Noviherbaspirillum saxi: one gene and its partner. Each later gene encodes a partner of the first gene's protein in a complex. Links are inferred from orthologs where the notes say so. Each region holds a gene or a part of one and is shown on either strand. Other genes may lie near its edges.

Region 1 (7,587 bases):
ACGGGAATTCATCCCGAACGGCACCGCGCAATCAAATGCAAATGTAGGATCCTTGCCGAAGTAGTAGTAAGGCGCGGTATGGCCCATCTCCACGGTGCTGTTTTGCACGGCGTCGACAACCTGGAGAGCCGGAACGATTTCACCGCCGGCGAAAACGCGGATATTGAACTTGCCGCCGGTAAGAGCCGAAACCCGCTTGCTGAAAACTTCAGCAGTACCAAACAGTGTGTCAAGCGATTTAGGGAAGCTCGATGCGAGGCGCCAGTTAATAGTCGGCTGGGTTTGCGCAAGCGCCGGTGCGGCAATTGCACCAACCGATGCGCCGACCGCTGCTTTTTTTAGAAAGGAACGACGTTCCATTTTGTCTCCTGTTGAGTAAGGCATCAAATCGATGTCGACCATGCACGCACTCACGAACGCGCAGATGCGCGATATGTGTACTTGATACGGGCATGGCTTTGCATTGAACCTGCAGGTCAACTACCGGATACCCTGCATGGCAAGGCACACGGTGTTCAATTCCTGTGCGCTTAGAAGCATGCCATAAAAAACACATCTCGTCCGGCAGCTTCCCAATGGCAAGAAGCCCGCCGCATTGGTATGCAGCGGGCTTCGTCATTACAGCTGCTTCTTCAAACTTGCCGCATGAATTACTTGCGGGTCGTCATGAAGTTTTGCAGCGGCACTTCCGCTACCGAGAACCACTGGTTCTGATCCTGACGGAAACGCTTCCAAGGCTCATAGACCTTCTTGAACTTGGCGTTCTTCGCGGCTTCTTCTTCCATGACTTCATTAGTCGCCTTGTAGCAAGCTTCCATGATCTCCCTGGAGAACTGACGCAGCTTCACACCGTTCTTCAACAAGCGCGCCAGCGCGGCAGGATTGCGCGCATCATATTCCGCCTGCATGACGACATGCGATTCATACGACGCCGCTTCGACTGCAGCCTGGTATTCCTTCGGCAGCTTTTCCCATTCCTTGATGCCGATGTAGAAGGACACTTGCAGACCGGCTTCCCACCAGCCCGGTGTGTAGTAGAAAGGCGCAACCTTGTTGAAGCCGAGCTTTTCATCGTCATACGGTCCGATCCATTCGGCCGCATCGATCGTGCCCTTTTCCAGTGCCGGATAAATATCACCGCCTGCAATCTGCTGCGGCACCAGGCCGAGTTTCTGCATCACACGACCGGCGAAGCCACCGATACGCATTTTTAGTCCGTTGAGATCCTGGACTGTCTTGACTTCCTTGCGGAACCAGCCACCCATCTGCGTGCCGGTGTTGCCGCCCATGAAGTTGACGATGCCGTAGTCCTTGAAGAATTCTCGTGTCAGCGCCTTGCCGCCACCTTGGTCCCACCACGCCGTCTGCTGACGGGAGTTCAGGCCAAACGGCACCACGCCATCGAATGCGAACGTCGGATCCTTGCCGAAGTAGTAGTACGAAGCACTGTGGCCCATTTCGACCGTACCGGCTTGGACTGCGTCCATGACCTGCAGCGCGGGAACGATTTCGCCGCCTGAGAAAACGCGAATGTTGAATTTGCCGCCGGTCAAGGCTGCTACGCGCTTCGAAAAGACTTCCGCTGCGCCGTAGATGGTATCGAGCGATTTGGGAAAGCTAGATGCCAGACGCCAATTGATGGTCGGCAGAGTCTGCGCGAGCGCGGGAGCAGCGACTGCTCCGACAGTCGCGCCGACTGCCGCCTTTTTAATAAACGAACGACGTTCCATTTTGTCTCCTTGAGAATTGAACACACAGGTCATGCGGAACCGAGCTTTGATGATCGGCGGATAGCCGGATCGCGAGCCTAAGGATTCTAGGTGTGCGGATATACCGGAGGCAACACGAAAAGTGCTTCCTCGTAGCAGTGCTTAGGTAAAAATACGTAGAGGGGATTGCGCCAGCCCGATGTCCGAGATGGAAGAGCCTGGCATTGCGGGACTAAGTAGGAGTTGGATAAAGCATGCGCATTGGACGTGTAAATATGTACGGACAACGGCAATAAAAGTATCAGGCGCGCACGCATCATAAGTTTGACCGCGCTACGAATCAAGCCGGGTTATCTATCGGCGTTGCTCCTGCAACATTCCCAAGATTTTTTTTGAATCCTATGAATCCGGTCTACACCGCGCTGCGTATAGAACTCTGCATCAAACGGAATTCCGTTCATTTTTCTTGCAGGAGACAGACATGTTCACAGTTATCAGCAAAAGCGCGGTAGGTGCCGGCATCGCCGCGACCGCCCTGCTTGGCTTGGCCAGCATACCGGCGGCCGCGTCCAGTCACCGCGAAGCGCCATACATCACGCGTCAGCCCAAGGTGGACGCGACCGATTTCTACATGTTCCGTAGTTATGAAACGGGGCGCGGCGACTATGTCACACTAATCGCAAATTACATTCCGCTGCAGGATGCCTACGGCGGTCCAAATTATTTTTCCATGGACCCGGACGCGCTGTACGAAATACACGTGGACAACAATGGCGATGCCAAGGAGGACCTGACCTTCCAGTTCCGCTTCAAGAATGAGAACAAGGACACCAAGCTCAATGTTGGCGGCAAACAGGTATCGATTCCCCTGATCATCAATGGCGCCTCGGATATCAATGAACCCAACGCGGCGGGCCTGAACCAGCGCGAAACCTATTCCGTCACCGTGGTACGCGGTGACCGCCGCAGCGGTACGCGTGCGGCAGTGACCAATGCTGCCGGTGGCGCAAGCACCTTCGACAAACCTGTCGATAACATCGGCAACAAGTCGATTTCCGATTACGCGTCGTATGCGGCAAAGCATCGCTACAACATCAATATTCCCGGATGCGGTACGGCAGCGCGGATGTTCGTGGGACAACGCAAGGATCCCTTCGTCGTGAATCTCGGCGAGACCTTTGACCTCATCAACATCAAGGCACCGGCCACCGCATTCGATCCCAATGCCGAGCGCGCCGCCAGCGATTCGCTCGCGCACAAGAATGTGACCTCGATCGCACTGGAAGTGCCAATCTCTTGTCTGGCCAGCGGTTCCGAAACCGTCGTTGGCGGCTGGACCACGGCCAGCCTGCGCCAGGGTCGCCTGCTTAATCCGACTCCCAACAGCAATGCGGCATCGAAGGAAGGCGGCGCATGGACCCAAGTCTCGCGCCTGGGCATGCCGCTCGTCAATGAAGTCGTGATCGGCCTCAAGGACAAGGATCAGTTCAACCACAGCAAGCCGGGCGGCGACACGCAATTCATCGACTATGTCACCAATCCGACTCTGCCAGCCCTGGTCGAAGTACTGTTCGGCAGCGCCGGCGTCAAAGCGCCGACCAACTTCCCGCGCAATGATTTGGTTACGGCATTCCTGACCGGCGTACCGGGCTTGAACAAGCCAGCGAATGGCACGCCATCGGAAATGCTGCGCCTGAACACAGGCATTGCCGTGGCAAGCGCTCAGCACCGACTGGGCGTCATCGGCGGCGACACCGCAGGTTTCCCGAACGGACGACGTCCGGGCGATGACGTAGTGGACATCGCATTGCGCGTGGTGATGGGCAAGCTGTGCCGCCTCAATCTCGGCTGTGCGCCCGCGGATGCACCGGCAGGCGATATCGAATTCACCGATGGCGCCTATATCGATAGCAGCTTCGTCGATGCCGCCTTTCCTTACCTGAAGAATCCTCTGCCGGGCTCAGTCAAGCATTGAACATGCAGCTTATCTATACCCGACAAGGAGTGCATCATGAAAAAGCTTTTGTTTTTATTCCCGATACTGGCGGCACTAACCGCCTGCGGCGGAGGTGGAGGTAACGGTGGAGGTGATATCGCCGCAACCGACACGACGCCGGCGCCGGTTGCCACGACGCCGGCGCCGGCGCCGGTCGCGACCGCACCGGCAGCCGATGCATTCACAGGCAACGTCAGCTCGGTTGTCGGCATGTCCAGCGACACTGCCGAGCCGGTCGCCCTGGATGCATCCGCAGCCAGCATGCCGGAAGACAGCGAGCCAACGCCGGTAAGCTAAACGCCGGCACGCAGCAAGCCTCTGGTCCGCGACAAGCGTGGCCTGAGGCTTGCACGCCCGTTCTACGCGGCAGAATGGGCGACGGCGAAGGCGATACAAGCGTCGGTCTGATCAGCTTCCGGCAACCGTCATGTTTTCAATCAGGATGGAACCGGTCGTTCTGGTCCCGCGCACCAGCGTATCCGCACCGACGGCAACGATTTGCTGAAACATCTGCTGCATGTTGCCTGCAATCGTGATTTCTTCCACCGGATACTGGATTTCCCCGTTCTCCACCCAGTAACCGGATGCGCCGCGCGAATAGTCGCCGGTCACATAGTTGACGCCCTGCCCCATCAATTCGGTTACCAGCAGGCCGGTGCCAAGCTTGGCGAGCATCGCCTTGAAATCGTCTTCCGGGCGGGTCTGGGTAGATGCGAAAGTCAGGTTGTGCGCACCACCGGCATTGCCAGTCGTTTTCATGCCAAGCTTGCGAGCCGAATACGTAGAGAGGAAATATCCCTGCACCACTCCGTCGCTCACGATCTCGCGCCGGTTGGTTTTTACACCCTCTTCGTCAAACGGCGACGAGCCGACAGCTCCGATAATGTACGGATCTTCCACCACCTGAATATGCGGGGCGAAGACCGGCTTGCCGATCGAATCGAGCAGAAAGGTCGACTTGCGATATAAGGCGCCGCCGGAAATCGCTTGTATGAACGCGGCTACCAGGCCCGCGGCCAAAGGCGCTTCGAACAGTACCGGGCACTTGCGCGTGTCCAGCTTGCGCGCATTGAGACGGGCGAGCGCTCGCTCGGCGGCATAGCGACCGATATCTTCGGGCCGGGCTAGCTTGCCGGGGTCACGTCCGGATGAATACCAGTCGTCGCGCTGCATGTTGGCGCCCTTGCCCGCGATCGGCGACACCGAGATCGTGTGCCGCGACGCCGGATAGCCACCCATGAATCCGCGCGAATTCGCATAGACGAAATGCGTCTGCTGCGCGTATACGCTGGCGCCTTCACTATTGGCAATACGCCGGTCGACCGCAAATGCCGCAGCTTCGCAGCGAGTGGCAAGCGCCACCGCCTCTTCGGTCGAGATAAGCCATGGGTAACATAGCGCCAGATCTTGCGGATCCATCTCCAGCGAATCCTCGTCCGGCAGTCCGGCGCAGTCGTCTTCAGCTGTGAAGCGCGCAATGTTGTAGGCGGCTTCCACCGTTGCTTTCAATGACGTCTGGGAAAAATCCGATGTGCTGGCATTGCCGCGGCGCACATGCTTTTCTGGGCCGAGGTATACCGTCACTCCCATGCCCTTGTCCTTGTTTTGCTCGATGGTCTCGATCTTGCCCTTGCGCACCGCCACCGACAATCCATTCCCTTCATTGATTTCCACTGAAGCATTGGATGCACCGATTTCCTTGGCGAAACGCAGGACATCTTCTGCAAGCTGCTTGAGCTGGTCGTGACTGTGGGTAAATACGGGTGTGCTCATGGGCCGGTTTTTTTGGATATCGTTTTAAAACAGTTATCATATCAGTCGTTTACAGAATGGCTTCAATTCATCATGGTTAATCCAAACAGAGGTGCGGTCGGCTTCAAGTCGAGCGAGTTTGAACAGCAATACGATCGTCCGTCCAAGTCGCAGCTCAAGCGCGACATGACAGCGCTGCAGAAACTCGGCGAAGAACTCGTCAATGAACCCAAGGATCGCGTCATGCGCGTTCCCATGCCCGAAGACGTGCGCGACGTCATCCTCGAGTGCCAGAAGATCAAGGACCATGAAGGCAGGCGCAGGCAGATGCAGTTCGTCGGCAAAAAAATGCGCACGCTTGAGGAAGACGAAATCGCCGCGATCCAGAAAGTGCTCGATAGCTGGAAAGGTGCATCCAAGGCCGAGACGGCCGCCATGCATGCGCTTGAACGCCGCCGCGACAAACTGCTCGCCGACGACAAGTCCTTGACCGACCTGAAGGAACAGCACCCCGAAATCGACGTTCAGCAATTGCGCACGCTGATCCGCAATGCGCGCAAGGAACAGGCGGAAAACAAGCCTCCCAAAGCCTATCGAGAAATATTTCAGATTCTGAAGCAGCTGCAAGGCAAGTCTGCAAAGCCAGCTCAACCATCGACCTCTGACGAGCATGACGAACCCGAAGAAGAGTAATCCTGACGAACTGCTGATCGGCCTCGTGTCGATCTCGGATCGCGCATCCAGCGGCGTCTATGAAGACCAAGGCATTCCAGCGCTACGCGACTGGTTTGCCTCGGCGCTGACCAGCCCATGGAAAATGGAAACGCGTCTGATACCGGACGAACGCGCGCAGATTGAGCAGGCGCTGATCGAACTGGTGGATACCGTAGGCTGCGACCTCGTACTGACGACCGGCGGCACCGGCCCGGCGCGGCGCGATGTAACGCCGGAAGCAACGATGGCGGTCGCCACCAAGGAGATGCCGGGCTTTGGCGAACAGATGCGCCAGATCAGCCTGAAGTTCGTACCGACAGCCATCCTGTCGCGCCAGGTTGCCGTCATTCGCGAAACCGCGAATCATGCGGCCCTGATCATGAACCTTCCCGGTCAGCCAAAGTCGATCAAGGAGACGCTCGAAGGCTTGAAAGATGCGGACGGTAAGCAGGTGGTTGCCGGCATCTTCGCCGCCGTCCCCTATTGCATCGACCTGATCGGCGGACCGTATATCGAGACCAACGACGCCGTGTGCAAGGCGTTCCGTCCCAAGTCGGCAATCCGGCAAAAATAACAAGGCCGTGCGCCTATATGCGGCGGCTTGACTGAAGGAAGCAGATGACAACGACCTCCCTGGAAATGATCCAGCTCGACACCACGCCCGATCCCAGCGTATCGGTCATATGGCTGCACGGATTGGGAGCCGATGGCAACGATTTCGTACCCATCGTGCGTGAGCTCGATCTGACCGGGTGCCCGGGAATTCGCTTCGTTTTTCCGCACGCACCGACCATGCCGGTCACTATCAACAATGGCTATGTCATGCGCGCCTGGTATGACATTCTCGGGACCGACCTCACGCGACGCGAAGACGAGGCAGGCTTGCGCAAATCGCAAACGATGGTCGAGACTTTGATTGCGCAAGAAAAGGCGCGCGGGATTCCGGCGAACAGGATCATTCTTGCGGGATTTTCACAGGGATGCGCGATGACCTTGCAGACTGGCCTGCGTCATCAGGAAAAACTGGGAGGCCTGTTGTGTTTGTCGGGCTATCTGCCGCTACACGCAGTGGTACCCGACGAGCGTCACAGCGCCAATCACGACACGCCGATCTTTCTTGTTCATGGCCGCAGCGATCCCATCATTCCCCTGTCCCGTGCCGAGCAGTCACGGGACATCTTGGAGGCGCTTGGCTATCAGGTCGAATGGCATTCCTATGCGATGCCGCACTCGGTTTGCCCGGAAGAAGTGGATGACATCAGCACTTGGCTCAAGCGGGTGCTGACGTAACGGATAAGGAATTCGAACCGGTGCGCCGTGTAGAACGCGCACCGTTGTCGTGCCTGCCCGGATTACTTGAAGACGACAGCCTTGTGACCGTTCAGCAGGATACGATGCTCGACAAAGCACTTCACC
Region 2 (7,668 bases), on another replicon or contig:
CGGCCTGCCGTCTACCGATGCGTCGGTGTTGCGCGACGAGATCAGGCTGTCGCTGGGGACCGCGATCGCTGCGCGCTACGAGCGGCAAAAGGGTAGCGAGAAGGATGCTGCATGGCGCGTGTTGCGCGGTGGCATCGGCGTCAATGTACCGCCTCCGCAGCCGGACAGCGGTCTCATCGTCAATGCCAGCATGAAGTCGCTGGATATCGATGCATGGCGAAGAGCGCTGACTTCCGTCGTGTCCGCCAATCGGCAGGACGCGGAACAAAACCAGCCGGATGCACTTGGCATTGCCCAATATCTGGATCCGGAAGTGCTTGCCGCCAATGCGACAGAACTGATTGTACTTGGCCGCAAACTCGACAATGTGGTGGTTGGCGCATCGCATCAAAACGGACAGTGGCAAGCCAACATCGACTCGGAACAGGCTTCGGGCTATGTCACCTGGATGGAGCCGCGTTTCCGACGGGGCTCGGGCCGTGTCACGGCGCGGCTGGCATCGCTCATCATTCCCAAATCGGCGGCATCTGACGTCACCGAACTGCTCGAAGGAAATAACACAACGACCCAGATGCCGGCGCTGGACATCGTTGCCGAAAACTTCGAACTGTTTGGCAAGAAATTCGGTAGCCTGGAGGTTGCCGCGCAAAATGCACGCGGACCCAATGGACGCGAATGGCGCATCAACAAATTGTCGATTGCCAATCCCGATGGTGAACTCAGCGCGTCTGGCAAGTGGACCAGCAAAGATGGCGAAAGCTTGTCCAGCCTGGCTTACACGCTCAAGATCGCGGATGCCGGGCGGTTGCTTGACCGTTTCGGATTCCAGCAGGTATTACGCGGCGGCAAAGGCGAGATGAAGGGCGAGATCAGCTGGAAGGGGCTTCCTTTTGCGCTGGATATTCCCACGCTTACCGGCGACCTGCAGCTGGATCTGGCATCCGGCCAGTTCCTGAAGGTCGATCCGAGCGCCGCCAAGCTGCTCGGCGTGCTCAGCCTGCAATCGTTGCCACGTCGGCTGGTGCTGGATTTCCGCGACGTGTTTTCCGAAGGTTTTGCCTTTGATGGCGTCAATGCGACGGCAACCATTGCGCAAGGCATTGCGCGCACAGATAATTTCAAGATGCGTGGCGTTGCCGCGACGGTGTTGATCGACGGTACCGCCGATATCGACAAGGAAGCGCAAAACCTGCATGTGGTTGTAATTCCCGATATCAACGTCGGCGCGGCGTCGGTAGTTTACGGACTGGCAGTGAACCCCGTCATCGGTGTCGGCACTTTCCTTGCGCAATTGTTCCTGCGCGAGCCGCTGATGAAAGCATTTACGTTTGAGTACCAGGTCACGGGTCCGTGGAAGGATCCGTTAGTCACCAAGCTGCTGCGCAAGCCCGCTGAAACCACTGGCGAGGCCAACAATCGTTTCGGAACGAATGGTTAAGCTTAAACGCTTAAGGAGACGCAATGACGCAATCCGTAAAGATCGCCGCTATCCAGATGGTCTCCACACCCGTGGTGGAACAAAACCTGGCCAGCGCCAGCCGCCTGGTTGCCGAGGCGGCGCAGCAAGGCGCGCAATTCATCCTGTTGCCCGAGTATTGGCCGGTAATGGGAATGAAAGATAGCGACAAGCTGCTCCACGCCGAACCGGACAGCGGCGGACCGATACAGCACGCCATGGCGCAACTCGCACAGGAACACCGCATCTGGCTGGTCGGCGGCACCTTGCCGATGGTTGCCGCCGAAGACAACAAGGTGCTTAACACCCTGATGGTGTACAACCCGCAGGGCGAACGCGTCAGCCGCTACGACAAGATCCATCTGTTCAGCTTTACCAAAGACGAAGAATCTTACGATGAAGCGCGCACCATCGTGCATGGCGAGCGTGTGATAGCGTTCGATGCGCCCTTCGGCAAGGTCGGCCTTTCGGTTTGTTACGACCTGCGTTTCCCCGAGTTGTACCGTGCGATGGGCGATTGCGCGTTGATCGTCATGCCAGCTGCGTTTACCTACACTACCGGGCGCGCGCACTGGGAAATCCTGCTGCGCGCGCGGGCCGTCGAAAACCAGTGCTACGTACTGGCGGCTGCGCAAGGCGGCATACATCCGAATGGACGCCGCACCTGGGGCCACAGCATGCTGGTCGACCCTTGGGGCGAGGTCAAGGACGTGCTGCCCGAAGGCGAGGGCGTGGTGATCGGCGAACTCGATCCAGCCCGTTTACAGCGCGTGCGCGAAAGCCTTCCCGCGTTGCGGCACCGCAGGCTTTAATACCAATCCTGATCCATAACGTGACATGAAATCGCGTCTTTTTCTGGGGGCGCCGAGCCGCCTGCCTGCGTTGCACTCGTCGTCAATAGCCCGCTATTGACTCCTCCTGCGCCTTGCCAGTCGAAAAAATCCATCGATTTCATTTGTCGCGTTGTGGATCAGGATTGGTATAAGCCAGCGCGCGTGCGGATGCTCTACAATCTGATTTCGATTCCAGCCAGCGCTTGCGCGCAGAGACCCTTACCATGAAGCTATTCGAACCCAATCTGCAATCCCTTGCCATCGCGCGCGACGTCCTGTTGACGCCGTTCGGTCTGGATGAAGCCAAGCTGACCAGAACGCTGGACGCGATTTTTACCCATCGCGTCGATTACGCAGACCTGTATTTCCAGTTCACAAAGAATGAAGGCTGGAGCCTGGAAGAAGGCATCGTCAAGACCGGCAGCTTTTCGATAGACCAGGGCGTCGGCGTGCGTGCCGTGTCGGGCGACAAGACGGCATTCTCTTATTCCGATGAAATTTCCGAAAGCGCGCTGCTGGATGCAGCCGCCGCGACGCGCACCATCGCGCGGCAGGGCGCCGGCAAGGTCAAGGTAGCATCGTCGGTCCAGCCGGTAGGAGGTCGTTCGCTCTATCTTCCGCATGATCCGCTGTCCTCGCTCGACGCCACGCAAAAGGTGCAGCTGCTGGAAAAGATCGAGCGCATCGCACGCGCCAAGGACCCGCGCGTGGTGCAGGTCATGGCGGGGCTGGCCGGCGAATACGATGTGGTGCTGGTCATGCGCAGCGACGGCGTGCTGGCTGCTGATATCCGTCCGCTGGTGCGCATTTCGGTGACCGTGATTGCCGAACAGAATGGCCGTCGTGAAGTCGGTTCCAGCGGCGGCGGCGGGCGTTACGACTTCGGCTATTTCACCGACGAACTGATCGAGAAATACGCCAGCGATGCGGTGGCTACCGCGCTCGTCAACCTGGATGCGCGTCCCGCACCGGCCGGTCCGATGACCGTGGTGCTTGGTCCTGGATGGCCGGGCGTGTTACTGCATGAGGCGATCGGGCATGGACTGGAAGGCGACTTCAACCGCAAGGGATCGAGCACCTTCTCCGGCCGTATCGGTGAACGGGTTGCGGCCAAGGGAGTCACCGTGGTGGATGACGGTACCATCAGCAACCGTCGCGGTTCGCTCAATGTCGACGATGAAGGCAATCCTACCCAGTGCACCACGCTGATCGAGGATGGCATCCTCAAAGGCTATATCCAGGACACCATGAATGCGCGTCTGATGAACATGCCGGTGACCGGCAATGCGCGGCGCGAATCATATGCCCACCTGCCGATGCCCCGCATGACCAATACCTACATGCTTGCCGGCGACAAGGACCCCCAGGAAATCATTGCGTCGGTCAAGAACGGCTTGTATGCAGTGAATTTCGGCGGCGGGCAAGTCGATATCACGAACGGCAAGTTCGTGTTCTCGGCCAGCGAGGCTTACATGATCGAGGATGGCAAGGTGACTTATCCGGTCAAGGGCGCGACCCTGATCGGCAATGGCCCCGACGTGCTCAATCGGGTATCGCTGATCGGCAACGACATGTCACTCGACAGCGGCATCGGCGTGTGCGGCAAGGAAGGTCAAAGCGTGCCGGTCGGTGTCGGCCAGCCGACGCTGCGCATCGATGGCATGACGGTAGGCGGTACGGCCTGAGCAATGGCTGGTTTGCAGGTGGCCGGATCTTCGCTTATCCGGCCAATTCGCTGACGGGGTGCAACAGATATTCAGCGCCGCAGTGCCGCGCGTTCTCCGTGTCCGTGATGGTGGCGGTTGCCGCCGTGGTGATCACCGTAATTGCGATGGCCGTGATAATGGTGATGATGCGGCCGCGGTTGCTGTTGGTAGTAAATCACTGGCGGCGGGCTACCCTGATAGACCGGTGCAGGCGCTTCGTAATAAGTGGGTGCCGGATGGTAATACACCGGTGGCGATGGAAACGCCGAAGGCGGCGCGCCGTAGATATATTGCTGCGGCTGCTGGTAGACGACTACGCCGGGCTGCGTATAGACCGGTGTTCCTACCGAGACCGACCATTGGACATTGCCGCCGGCATGGGCCGGGGTACTAAAGGCCAGCAAGGCGGTGATTGCAACAGTGGCAATACCGATGACGCTGGTGATAGAAATGCGCTTTTTCATGCCTGACTCCTTTGTCTACTTATATTAAAGGACAAAGTGTTGCCGCCTGCCGGGATTCTTTGTAACAGCATTATTTATGCTAGTCCTGGTTGCATGTATGCATCAGGCGGCTGCAGGCTTCTACTAACGGATTAATCGCACCACAGTTTGCCGCCGGTAGCCCAATCTTCCTTCTTCACATCCTGAAAAACGATATCGACCGATTCCGGCTTGCATTGCAGGGTGGCAGCTGCTGCCTCGGTGACCGCTTTTGCGAAAGCGCGCTTCTGTTCAACGGTACGTCCTTCAAACATTTGCACATTGATTGTCGGCATAAACCTTCCTTCCAGATTGAATTGTATGGTGATCGAAACGGCATTGCCGCGGCGGCTATTCAACCATACTTTGGGTCGTAATTGGAAAGATTGACGGGATGGACGCAGCATGCGCCCATCCCGTATTGATGGCGTAGCGTTAGAAGCGATGGCGCACGCCAACCGCAAAGCTGTTACCGCTTTCGCGGCTGGTGATGCGGTCGTTCATATAGATCGCATACAGGTCGGTCCGCTTGGACAGATCATAGTCGTAACCGACCGCGGTGGTATTGCGTTTCTGGTCCGCGCCGAATGCCACGCCGCTGCGCTTGGTCTGTGCCCATGCAAGCTGCACCTTGCCGCGACCAGCCGGCACGGTTGCGCCCAGCGACAGCGTATCGTCGTCCAGATCGATGTTGTGTGAAGTCTGACCGTAGGTCGCGTACACCTTGGCGACGCTGAAGTCATAAGTGCCGCCCACCATCCATGCAGTCTGGCGTGCAGCAAATGCGCCTGTCGCCAGCGGGATGTTTCCTCCGGGTTGAACATTGCCGGCCGGTGCATTGAGCGGATTGTTGATTTCAACGTTATGGTAGAACGCGGTCAAGGCCAGGGGGCCCGCGAAATACAGTGCATTGATACCGATGTTGTTGCGGCCATTGTTGCCGGCAATCTCGCCGAACTGATAATGGAGGTTTGCCTTCAAGCCGCCGAAACTGGGAGTCTGATAGCGGATGGAGTTGCTCCAGCCGGTATCGCCGACGATGGAGTTGGTCCAGCCCGAAGCATTGAAGAGCGGCACATCCGCGTGCAGAATCAGCGGCGATAAACTATACGAATCGCCGAACGGGTTGAACAGGATGGTCGGCAGAAAATGCGGTGCCAACTCGCGTCCGAGCGATATCGCGCCAAAGTCGCCCGACAGTCCCACGTTGGCATCGCGCGAGAACAGCGGTGTCGCCAGGGAAGCGGCCTTGTACGCCGGTGTCGGCCTGAATGAAGCTGGTCAGCAGGAAGTTGGCCTTCAGGCCGCCGCCCAAGTCTTCCGAACCCTTGAATCCGAACCACGAAGTCGTCATGCCGCCGCTGTTGACCACCGAGCGCGAACGGGCATCGCCCGCATTGCGGATCGAGCCGGCGTAGACATCGACCAGGCCGCTGAACGTGACACTGGGTCTGTGCGCTCGCCGGAATCGCGAACGCGCTACCCAACGCGGTGGCAAGCAGCATCTTTTTTAGTTTGTTGTATTGCATGAAGTCTCCTCTAGTGGTGTTGTGTGATGCAAGTGATAAATGCGAATCCGAATCTCAGGCTGAATGTCTTATGCCTGTTGTTGCTTCATGCACTGACCGGCTCCGTCTCGGCCAGTTGCCGTCCGCGTGCGTGCACCAGCCTGCCGCCACTGTAGGTTGCCGCTACCGTGCGGTCATCGCCAAGCAGGGCCAGCGCGAACAGCAATTCTTCCAGGCTTTCGGTGCGCGTGGAGCGGCGCGCGAGCAGAGGAGTCGCATGCGGATCGAGCACCACGAAATCCGCTTCGACGCCAGGCGCGAAATTGCCGATTGTGCCTTCGAGCTGCATGCTGCGCGCATTGCCCAGCGTCGCCATATAGAACATCCGCAAGGCCGGCAGATAAGTGCCGCCATGCGCGCGACCTTGTATACCTCATTCATGGTCTGCAGCATGGAAAAGGAAGTGCCGCCGCCCACATCGGTGGCGAGCGACAGCGGCACCTGCGCCGCGTCGGCGCGTGCGAAATCGAACAGCCCGCTGCCGAGGAACAGGTTCGAGGTCGGGCAGATCGAGGCAGCGGATTGTGTTTCGCGCATGCGGGCGCGGTCATGGTCGTCGAGCCAGATGCAATGCGCATACATCGCGCGCGGACGCATCATGCCGTAGTGATCGTAGACATCGAGGTAGCTGCGTGCACTTGGAAACAGCGACTTGACCCAGGCCACTTCATCGGTGTTTTCCGCGACGTGGGTTTGCAGAAAGGTATCCGAATAGGTTTGCGCCAGCTCGCCTGCCAGCTGCAGCTGCGCTTCGGTCGACGTGGGCGCAAAACGCGGCGTGATCGCATACAGCTGGCGACCGCGCTTGTGCCATTTTCGGATCAGTTCTTCACTGTCGCGTGCGCCGCCTTCGGCCGTATCGCTGAGGAAGTCAGGACAGTTGCGATCCATCATGATCTTGCCGGCGACCATGCGCAGCTGGCGCTTTTCACTTTCGGTAAAGAAGGCATTGACCGACGACGGATGCACCGTGCAATAAACCATGGCGGTCGTCGTCCCGCAGCGTAGCAGTTCATCCAGAAAGAAGCTGGCCACTTCGGCAGCGTGCCTTCGTCCGCGAACTTGCGCTCGGTCGGGAAGGTATAGGTTTCCAGCCATGGCAGCAGCCCGGGCGCGGGCGACGCGATCATGTCGGTCTGCGGGTAATGAATATGCGTGTCGATGAAACCTGGAACGATCAGCTTGCCCGGTAGTCGTTGATCTGTACGCCCTCGGGCAGGGTGCCGCGCAACTGCGCATAGTCACCGGCAGCATAGACGCGGCCTTCGGCGATCACCAGCAAGCCGTCTTCATGCCAGTGATAGGCATTGTCGTTAAATGCGGGGTCGGCGGTGAAATGCAGGATACTCGCACGATAGGCCTGGCAGTTGGGTGTTGTGTTGTTGGAGGTCATGGCGTTCTTCTTTCTGGTGCAGCGTGTCGCCGCGATAGCTACTGTGTTATTGGCCGAGCGGGGTACGCATGAAGAGCAGGAATAGAATGCAGCGCCTCATGCAAAAAGGCGGCGTTCCGGCAGCGCTTGTTGCGCGCACTCTTCCGCTTCCCATACCTGCAGCAGTTGTGCGCATACCGATGCTGCGATGACAGCCGGTTGCTTGCCCGTGATGCGGGCACACCGATCGG

What was found.
Region 2: the proteins of pmbA (region 1) and tldD are in contact, whole or in part, in a solved structure (PDB 5NJ9), measured with the Escherichia coli proteins. The link is inferred for Noviherbaspirillum saxi from one-to-one orthologs.

The regions. Positions count from the first base shown.
Region 1 is NZ_QYUO01000001.1:1,263,253-1,270,839, reverse strand. The notes cover bases 3,297-6,094. They hold pmbA (metalloprotease PmbA), read right to left. Parts: upstream 5,479-6,094; coding sequence 4,114-5,478; downstream 3,297-4,113. Other genes in these bases: yjgA (ribosome biogenesis factor YjgA), read left to right, coding at 5,551-6,094; D3871_RS06065 (hypothetical protein), read left to right, coding at 3,721-4,002; D3871_RS06070 (DUF4331 domain-containing protein), read left to right, coding at 3,297-3,684. In the rest of the region: D3871_RS06080 (TRAP transporter substrate-binding protein), read right to left, coding at 1-360; D3871_RS06075 (TRAP transporter substrate-binding protein), read right to left, coding at 651-1,730; more of D3871_RS06070, read left to right, coding at 2,191-3,296; more of yjgA, read left to right, coding at 6,095-6,150; mog (molybdopterin adenylyltransferase), read left to right, coding at 6,128-6,745; D3871_RS06045 (alpha/beta hydrolase), read left to right, coding at 6,790-7,461; purU (formyltetrahydrofolate deformylase), read right to left, coding at 7,524-7,587.
Region 2 is NZ_QYUO01000002.1:1,089-8,756, reverse strand. The notes cover bases 1,865-4,743. They hold tldD (metalloprotease TldD), read left to right. Parts: upstream 1,865-2,513; coding sequence 2,514-3,974; downstream 3,975-4,743. Other genes in these bases: D3871_RS15910 (4-oxalocrotonate tautomerase), read right to left, coding at 4,591-4,743; D3871_RS15915 (hypothetical protein), read right to left, coding at 4,046-4,459; D3871_RS15925 (carbon-nitrogen hydrolase family protein), read left to right, coding at 1,865-2,268. In the rest of the region: D3871_RS15930 (YhdP family protein), read left to right, coding at 1-1,438; more of D3871_RS15925, read left to right, coding at 1,462-1,864; more of D3871_RS15910, read right to left, coding at 4,744-4,773; xanthine dehydrogenase accessory protein XdhC, read right to left, coding at 7,477-7,668. UniProt on the Escherichia coli protein: Metalloprotease involved in CcdA degradation. Suppresses the inhibitory activity of the carbon storage regulator (CsrA).